Regions from separate parts of the Variovorax durovernensis genome, predicted to be linked through region 2. Evidence: predicted binding sites of a transcription regulator. Region 2 holds the regulator's gene; the other holds the start of a gene.
What was found. Region 2 encodes NrdR, which represses ribonucleotide reductase genes. Its sites were predicted from a motif close to CACNANATNTNGTG; they were not measured.
Positions count from the first base shown of each region.

Region 1 (4,411 bases), 1.6 Mb from region 2:
CGACAGATTCGACTTGACCGACAGGTTGCCGAAGCAGGGTTCGATCGAGGCGTCCACGCCGATGATGTTCGAGATGGTCGCGGTCGGAGCGATGGCCACGCAGTTCGAATTGCGCATGCCGTCGGCCTTGATCTTCGAGCGCAGCGCGTCCCAGTCGAGGGTGGCCGAGCGGTCGACCTCGACGTAGCCGCCGCGTGCCTTTTCCAGCAGGTCGAGCGAGTCGATCGGCAGGATGCCCTTGTCCCACAGCGAGCCCTTGTAGCTCGAGTACTTGCCGCGTTCGCGCGCCAGGTCGGTCGAGGCCCAGTAGGCGTGGTAGCAGATGGCTTCCATCGACTCGTCGGCGAACTGCACGGCTTCTTGCGAGGCGTAGGGAATGCGCAGTTCGTACAGCGCGTCCTGGAAGCCCATCAGGCCCAGGCCGACCGGACGGTGGCGCAGGTTCGAGTCGCGCGCCTTCTTCACGGCGTAGTAGTTGATGTCGATCACGTTGTCGAGCATGCGCATCGCCGTGGAGATCGTCTTCTTGAGTTTTTCCTGGTCGACCTTGCCGTCCTTCAGGTGCTGCAGCAGGTTCACGGAACCCAGGTTGCAGACGGCGGTTTCGGTGTCGCTGGTGTTCAGCGTGATCTCGGTGCAGAGGTTCGACGAGTGCACCACGCCGGCGTGCTGCTGCGGCGAGCGCACGTTGCAGGCGTCCTTGAACGTGATCCAGGGATGGCCGGTCTCGAACAGCATCGTGAGCATCTTGCGCCACAGGTCGGTCGCCTGGATGGTGCGCGCGGGCTTGATGTCGCCGCGGGCAGCCTTCTCTTCGTAGGCCACGTAGGCCTTTTCGAATTCGGCGCCGAACAGGTCGTGCAGGTCGGGCACGTTCGAGGGCGAGAACAGCGTCCAGGTGCCCTTTTCCATCACGCGGCGCATGAACAGGTCGGGGATCCAGTTGGCGGTGTTCATGTCGTGCGTGCGGCGGCGGTCGTCGCCGGTGTTCTTGCGCAGCTCCAGGAACTCCTCGATGTCGAGGTGCCAGGTTTCCAGGTACGTGCAGACGGCGCCCTTGCGCTTGCCGCCCTGGTTCACGGCCACGGCCGTGTCGTTCACCACCTTCAGGAACGGCACCACGCCTTGCGATTCGCCGTTGGTGCCCTTGATGTGGCTGCCGAGCGCGCGAACGCGGGTCCAGTCGTTGCCCAGGCCGCCGGCGAACTTCGACAGCAGCGCGTTTTCCTTGATCGACTCGTAGATGCCGTCCAGGTCGTCGGGCACGGTGGTCAGGTAGCAGCTCGACAGCTGCGAGCGCAGCGTGCCGGCGTTGAACAGCGTGGGCGTGCTCGACATGAAGTCGAACGACGACAGCACTTCATAGAACTCGATGGCGCGGGCTTCGCGGTCGATTTCGTTCAGCGACAGGCCCATGGCCACGCGCATGAAGAAAGCCTGCGGCAGCTCGATGCGGGTCTTGCGCACGTGCAGGAAGTAGCGGTCGTACAGGGTCTGCAGGCCGAGGTAGTCGAACTGGTTGTCGCGCTCGGCCTTCAGTGCCGCGCCCAGGCGGGGCAGGTCGTACTGCAGCAGCTTTTCGTCGAGCAGGTCGTTGTCCACGCCCTTCTTGATGAACTGCGGGAAGTAGTCGGCGTAGGCGGTGGCACGCTCGGCCGGCATCACTTCGCGGCCGATGATTTCCTTGAAGATCGTGTGCAGCAGCAGGCGCGCGGTGGCGAAGGTGTAGTCGGGGTCCTTCTCGATCAGCGTGCGGGCGGCCAGGATCGAAGCCTTGTAGACCTCGTCGAGCGGCACGCCGTCGTACAGGTTGCGCATCGTCTCGGCGACGATCGGCGCGGCGGTGATGCTCTCGCCCAGGTTCTCGCAGGCGGACTCGATCAGGCCCTTGAGTTCGTTGATGTCGAGCGCGACCAGCTCGCCGTTGTCCAGCACGTGCAGCGCGGGCGTGGCCGGCGCTTGTTGCTCGCCCTGCTTCGAACGCTCCTGCGTGCGGCGTTCGCGGTACAGCACGTAGGCGCGCGCGATTTCATGATGGCCGCCGCGCATCAGGCCGAGTTCGACCTGGTCCTGCACGTCTTCGATGTGGAAGGTGCCGCCGCCCGGACGCGAGCGCACCAGCGCGCGGATCACGCCTTGCGTGAGCACGTCCACCGTCTCGCGAACGCTGGCCGAAGCCGCGCCCTGCGTGCCGTGCACGGCGAGGAAGGCCTTCATCATCGCGATGGCGATCTTGTTCGGCTCGAAGGGCACCACGGCCCCGTTGCGGCGGATGATCTGGTAGTGGGCCAGGTTCTGGATGTTGGGGGAGCCGGCAGTGTCTCGCTGCTGCTGCGGTGGCGTCGAGGGAACGGCACGCGGGATCGATTGGGGGGTCAGGGCAGTTTGCATTCGCTTCCTCTCGGTTGGCAATTCTTGTTGGATGGCGACGCCGGGGCGGGGCGCCGCGCCGGTGTTGATGACCGGACGTTGGACACTATATCTAGGGTGTCGGGGGTGTACAACCCACTAGATGTAGCGTTTTCTTCTCGATACAAGCCTTGCTGGCATCTCTTTCGGCGTAGGACACCACCAGAGATGCCGCATGAATACTGGCCTATGGTTGCGCAAGCCGCATGGGGCGTGGCTTGCGAGCCGATTTGGGCCTGCAAGGCGCATGGTTGCTTGATCGAGCGGCCGATATTTTCGCATTGCTGCGGCGCATGATCCGCGCATCGCGAGCCGTCGCGCGATTGAAAAAATTAGCGCTGCACCACCTGTGCAGGAAACATCTGTGGACTCCAGCCCAGTTGCTCGCGCAGCAGGCGCCAGTCGAAACCGGCGCCGGGGTCTTGCTTGCGGCCCGGCGCGATGTGCTCGTGGCCGGCGATGTGGGCGATGGGATAGTGCTGCGCGATCGCGGCGCACAGGCTCGCGAGCGTCTCGTATTGCGGCTCGTCGAACAGCTGGCCCTCGAGGCCCTCGAGCTCGATGCCGACCGAGTCGTCGTTGCAGTTGCCGCGGCCGCGCCACGACGACACGCCGGCATGCCAGGCGCGGTCGTCGCAGCTCACGAACTGCCAGAGTTCGCCGTTGCGGCGCACGTAGAAATGCGAGGACACCTCGAGCCCGCGGATCGACTGGAAGTAAGGGTGCGCGTCCCAGTCGAGCCGGTTGGTGAAGAGCCGCTGCACTGCGTCGCCGCCGTACTCCCCGGGCGGCAGGCTGATCGAATGGATCACGACGAGGTCGGTCTGCGCGCCGGCGGGGCGGGGGCCGAAGTTCGGCGAGGGCAGCGCCTTCGCGAAGCGGTACCAGCCGGCCTGCCAGAGTGCGCCGTCGCCGTTGCCGCCTGCGTTGTCTTCAGTCGTCGGCATGGCTGCTCGCGCCATCGTCGCCGTTGGGTGTGGTGATGCCCAGGCGCGCGATGCGGTAGCGGATCTGGCGCAGGCTCATGCCGAGCCGCGCGGCGGCGGCGGTGCGGTTGAAACCGCTGTCGTGCAGCGCGCGCACCAGAATCTCGCGCTCCTGCTGGTCGAGGTAGGCCTGCAGGTCGGACGGCAGCGGCGGCGGCGCTGGCTTGGGCGGTGCGACCGGCGCGGGCGGCGGCGCAAGCATGGCGGGCGTCGTGATGTCCGCCAGCAGCGGCGCCGGTGCGGACGCCGCGGCTTCGGCGGAAGCGGTGAAGCCGCCCATCAGGTCGAGGTGCAGTTCGTCGCCGTCGTTCAGCGCGACCGCGCGGTGCAGCAGGTTCTCGAGTTCGCGCACGTTGCCGTCGAGCGGATGCAGGCCGAGACGGCGCAGCAGGTCGTCCGACAGGTGCGGCACCGGCATTCCGGCGTCGTGCGCGATGCGCGAGAGCAGCGCGGCGCACAGCGCGGGCAGGTCTTCGCGGCGGTCGCGCAGCGCGGGCACCGCGATCTCGATGACGTTGAGCCGGTAGAACAGGTCTTGCCGGAAGCGGCCGGCCTGCACTTCGGAATGCAGGTCCTTGTGGGTGGCGCTCACGATGCGCACGTCGACCGCGTCTTCTTGCGTGGAGCCGATCGAGCGCACGCTGCGCTCCTGGATCGCGCGCAGCAGCTTCGACTGCATGGCCAGCGGCAGGTCGCCGATTTCGTCCAGGAACAGCGTGCCGCCGCGCGCGGCCTGGAAGTAGCCGTCGCGGTCTTGCGCCGAGCCCGTGTAGGAGCCCTTGCGCGCGCCGAAGAATTCGGCCTCGAGCAGGTTCTCGGGAATCGCGCCGCAATTGACCGCCACGAACGGGCCGTCGCTGCGCTGGCTGCAGGCGTGCACCGCGCGCGCCACCAGTTCCTTGCCGGTGCCGGACTCGCCGCGCACCAGCACCGGCGCCATGCCGCGCGCCACCTTCGCGATGCGCGACTTGACGAGGCGCATGGGTTCCGAATCGCCGACGAGCCGCTCGAGCGCG
Region 1 covers NZ_CDRNCW010000001.1:5,743,126-5,747,536, reverse strand. The annotation lists gene ACWV14_RS27225 (ribonucleoside-diphosphate reductase subunit alpha) at 1-2,391, opposite strand, end outside; gene ampD (1,6-anhydro-N-acetylmuramyl-L-alanine amidase AmpD) at 2,742-3,356, opposite strand; gene ACWV14_RS27215 (sigma-54-dependent transcriptional regulator) at 3,343-4,411, opposite strand, start outside.
Region 1: the regulator NrdR is predicted to act here: its motif matches at 2,475-2,488, upstream of ACWV14_RS27225 (ribonucleoside-diphosphate reductase subunit alpha).

Region 2 (4,411 bases):
CGCTAGAATCCGGCCTGCCCTGACTGCCTGACGCAGCAGAGCCTCCCTGAATCCGCTGCCGAATCCCAACCGGCTTGATCAGGTCGCCGCGCTCCTAACCCACCTCCACTCCATGCGCGGAGCCTGATTCGTACCAATCCAAGCGCCGCTGCCTTCATCCATCGCCCTCACCGGCTTTGCGTATCAGGTGCCGCACAGAAAGGAAGAGCGATGAACAAGGCGTTCGATGCCACAGCCCGCGGGCTACGGACCTTCGTGTCCGATGTGGCAGACGGCTTTTTTGAAATTACCCACAACGGGTTTGCACTGGTCGGTCTGGCCATCGTGTTCGCGGCCCTCGCCCTCGTGGCGCGGCCCGACCTGCGCAAGACCGGCGAGGAGCAACTGATGGGCTGGCTGCAGTCGCGCAAGCCTGCGCCTGAAGCCACCGACCTCGAGCCGACCGCCATCGAGCGCACCACGGCCGCGAGCCCCAGCGACCTGCCCAAGCAGCAGGCCGCAGTGGCTTACTGGCTGAGCAAGAAGTACCGCGTGGCCGCCGAGCCGCTGAGCGTGCTGGTGGCCGAGGCCTACGGCATCGGCAAGCGCACGAAGATCGATCCGACCCTGATCCTCGCAATCATGGCCGTCGAGTCCAGCTTCAACCCCTTTGCGCAGAGCCAGGTCGGCGCGCAAGGGCTGATGCAGGTCATGACCCGCGTGCACGGCGACAAGTACGAAAGCGCGGGCGGCACGCTCACCGCCTTCGACCCTGTGACCAACATGCGCGTCGGCGTCAAGGTATTGCAGGAATGCATCGCCCGCGCCGGTTCGCTCGAAGGCGGCCTGCGCTACTACGTGGGCGCGGCCAATCTCGAGGACGACGGCGGCTACGCCGCCAAGGTGATGGCCGAGCACGAGCGCCTGCTGCAGGTGGCCAACGGCCGTGCGCCGTCGATCACGCCGCCGGGCGTGCGCGCCCAACCGCTGCCCGTGGTGGCACCGGCCAAGCCCGAAGAAGGCAGCGAGCCGGCCAAGGTCGCCCTGCTCTCCTCCGTCTCCTGAGGGTTCTCTGGCCGGGTACGGGCAGGCGTGCGCTACACTCGGCCTGTACGCGACTGGCGATAGGCGCAGCACCCTGAAAAGGTGCCCCGCGCTGACGTGGAATACCACTGGGAAGCGTACCGCCTGACCACAACAGGCGTTCAGCCGTTCGCCTGGGCAGCCCTTGTTTGGTTGAAGAACAAGGACCTCGTCTTCAAAGGACTGCCATGTACCAACGCAATATCCTGGTCGAACAGACCGATCCCGAAATCTGGGCCGCCATTCAAGCCGAAAACGCGCGCCAGGAACACCACATCGAGTTGATCGCCAGCGAGAACTACGCCTCGCCGGCCGTCATGGCCGCCCAGGGCTCGCAGCTCACCAACAAGTACGCAGAAGGCTACCCGGGCAAGCGCTACTACGGCGGCTGCGAGCACGTCGACGTGGCCGAGCAGTTGGCCATCGACCGCGTCAAGCAGATCTTCGGCGCGGACGCCGCCAACGTGCAGCCTCATTGCGGCGCATCGGCCAACGAAGCCGTGATGCTCGCCTTCCTGAAGCCCGGCGACACCATCATGGGCATGAGCCTGGCCGAAGGCGGCCACCTGACCCACGGCATGCCGCTGAACATGAGCGGCAAGTGGTTCAACGTCGTGAGCTACGGCCTGGATGCCAACGAAGCCATCGACTACGACGCGATGGAACGCAAGGCGCATGAACACATGCCCAAGCTGATCATCGCGGGCGCCTCGGCTTACTCGCTGCGCATCGACTTCGAGCGCTTCGCCAAGGTGGCCAAGGACGTCGGCGCCATCTTCATGGTCGACATCGCCCACTACGCCGGCCTCGTGGCTGCGGGCGTGTACCCCAACCCGGTGCCGCACGCCGACATCGTCACCTCCACCACGCACAAGAGCCTGCGCGGCCCTCGCGGTGGCATCATCCTGATGAAGTCGCAGCACGAGAAGGCCATCAACAGCGCGATCTTCCCCGGCCTGCAAGGCGGCCCGCTGATGCACGTGATTGCCGCCAAGGCTGTCGCGTTCAAGGAAGCCATGTCGCCCGAGTTCAAGGCCTACCAGCAACAGGTGGTCAAGAACGCCCAGATCGTGGCCGACACCCTCACCGAGCGCGGCCTGCGCATCGTGAGCGGCCGCACCGAAAGCCATCTGATGCTGGTCGACCTGCGCGCCAAGGGCATCACCGGCAAGGAAGCGGAGGCCGTGCTGGGCAGCGCCCACATGACGATCAACAAGAACGCGATCCCCAACGACCCGGAAAAGCCGATGGTCACCAGCGGCGTGCGTATCGGCACCCCGGCCATGACCACCCGCGGCTTCAAGGACGAAGAGGCCCGCATCACCGCGAACCTCATCGCCGACGTGCTCGAGAACCCGCGCGACGCGGCGAACATCGATGCCGTGCGCGCCAAGGTGCACGCGCTGACGAGCCGCTTCCCTGTCTACCGCTGATCTGGAAATCCCGACCGCATGAAATGCCCTTTTTGCGGTCATCTTGAAACGCAGGTCGTCGAGACCCGCGTTTCGGAGGACGCCGACTTCGTCCGCAGGCGCCGCCAGTGCAGCGCCTGCGACAAGCGCTTCACCACCTACGAGCGCCCCGACGTCAATTTTCCGGTCGTCGTCAAGAAAGACGGCAGCCGCGCCGACTTCGATTCGTCGAAAGTGCGCGCCTCGATGATGCTGGCGCTGCGCAAGCGCCCTGTGAGCATCGAGCAGATCGACAACGCCCTGCTTCGCATCGAGCAGAAGCTGCTGGCCAGCGGCCTGCGCGAAATCGACTCGACCAAGGTGGGCGAGCTCGTGATGCGCGAACTCAAGAAGCTCGACAAGGTCGCCTACGTGCGCTTTGCCTCGGTGTACCGCAGCTTTGAAGACGTGGACGAGTTCAGGCAGTTGCTGCGCGACATCTGAGCCTCGCCGGCAACCGTCGCACTCTCACAGGCACTTCAACGGTTCCAGCAAAGCTGCACCAGCGCATTCGAAGCGTCTGTGCTGCTGCCCGCCAGCTTGACGCCCTGCTGGTTGATCGTGAGCGTTCCGCATTCGTCGTTGCGTGAAGCCCCGCCTGGAACGGCTTGCAAGGTGTAGCTGGTCGCAGTTCTTGCGGCATAGCTGATGGAATAGTTCGCCGTACCGGACGATGGCGCCTGCCTCAGTTCGGCCGGCAACGCGACGGTCGCCGGGGGATAGGTGCCGTTGGCGGTCATGTAGCGTTCGGTCCACTGCGCCGCCTGCAGCAACTGTTGCTTGGCATCGGCCCGCTTGGCCCGCAGCACGTAGCGCGTGTAGCTCGGATAGGTAATGGCGGCGAGGATGGCGATCACCGCCGTCGCGATCATGAGTTCGATCAGCGTGAAGCCATGCGCGCGACTTTGCTCATGGCACCGTGCCTTGGAATATTTTTTCATGGCTTGCCTCGGCCTCGGCGTCAGTTCGACGACGACATCAGATTGCGCCAGCCGAAGCGGCGCACGATGTCCGGCCGCATCGGCGTCTTGCACGCGCCTGCCGCATTGCAGATCACGTCCTTGCCCTTCTCCCGGCCCTGCGGCTCGAAGACGATGTCGTCCTTGCCGGCGTGATTCCGGAAACCGAGATAGCCGGCGGTGGCGGTCGCCGTGCCGTAGGCAATGCCGTCGGGGGCGGAGCCGCTGAAGAAGTCGATCACCATCGACCAGCCATCGTCGTTGGTGCCCGCGGTGCAATCGAGCGAATTGCTGCCGGCGCCGGGAACGGTGCTCGAGAACAGGCCTGCGCTGCTGCTCAAGGCATCGCCCGGATAGACGATGCGCTCCCTGGAGGTCGGCAGCTGAAAGTACCAGCCGCGCTTGGCGTGGGAACCGCTGTAGCTCACGCTGTTGCTCGAGACGGTGCGGAACTCGCCACCGTCTTCCTCGACGGTGGCTGCGCCGACGGTCTGCGCCACCAGGTCGGTCAGCACGGCCGTACCGGTGCTTCCGTTGGCCCCGTCCCGGATACCGTACAGGTACTGGCTGGCGGTGCTGCTTTCGTCGCCGACGGCAAACAGCCTTCCCGTGCCGAACACCACCATGTAGCCGCCACGCGGATGACCGACGACCACCGGCGCCGCCGTGATCGGCTGCGTGGCTCCCGCCGCGAACAGCGGCACGTTGTCGAGGCTCGATGCGGTGGCAGCGGAACCCAACGTGGCTTTCCACTTGCGGCTGTCGGGATCGCTCAGGTCGAAGCGCCACATGTTTCCCAGCAGGTCGCCTGCATAGGCAAAGTCGACCTTGCCATCGCCGTCACGGTCCACCACCCGCGGAGCGGACAGCCCGTTGCCAGTGCCGGCGCCCTGGGTGACGGGAGCGGGGATCTTGAGGATCGACTTGTCGCCGTCGAGG
Region 2 covers NZ_CDRNCW010000001.1:4,172,628-4,177,038, forward strand. The annotation lists gene ACWV14_RS19840 (lytic transglycosylase domain-containing protein) at 211-1,044, shown strand; ZMP/ZTP riboswitch at 1,084-1,209, shown strand; gene glyA (serine hydroxymethyltransferase) at 1,251-2,495, shown strand; gene nrdR (transcriptional regulator NrdR) at 2,514-2,957, shown strand; gene ACWV14_RS19855 (type IV pilin protein) at 2,993-3,547, opposite strand; gene ACWV14_RS19860 (pilus assembly protein) at 3,475-4,411, opposite strand, start outside.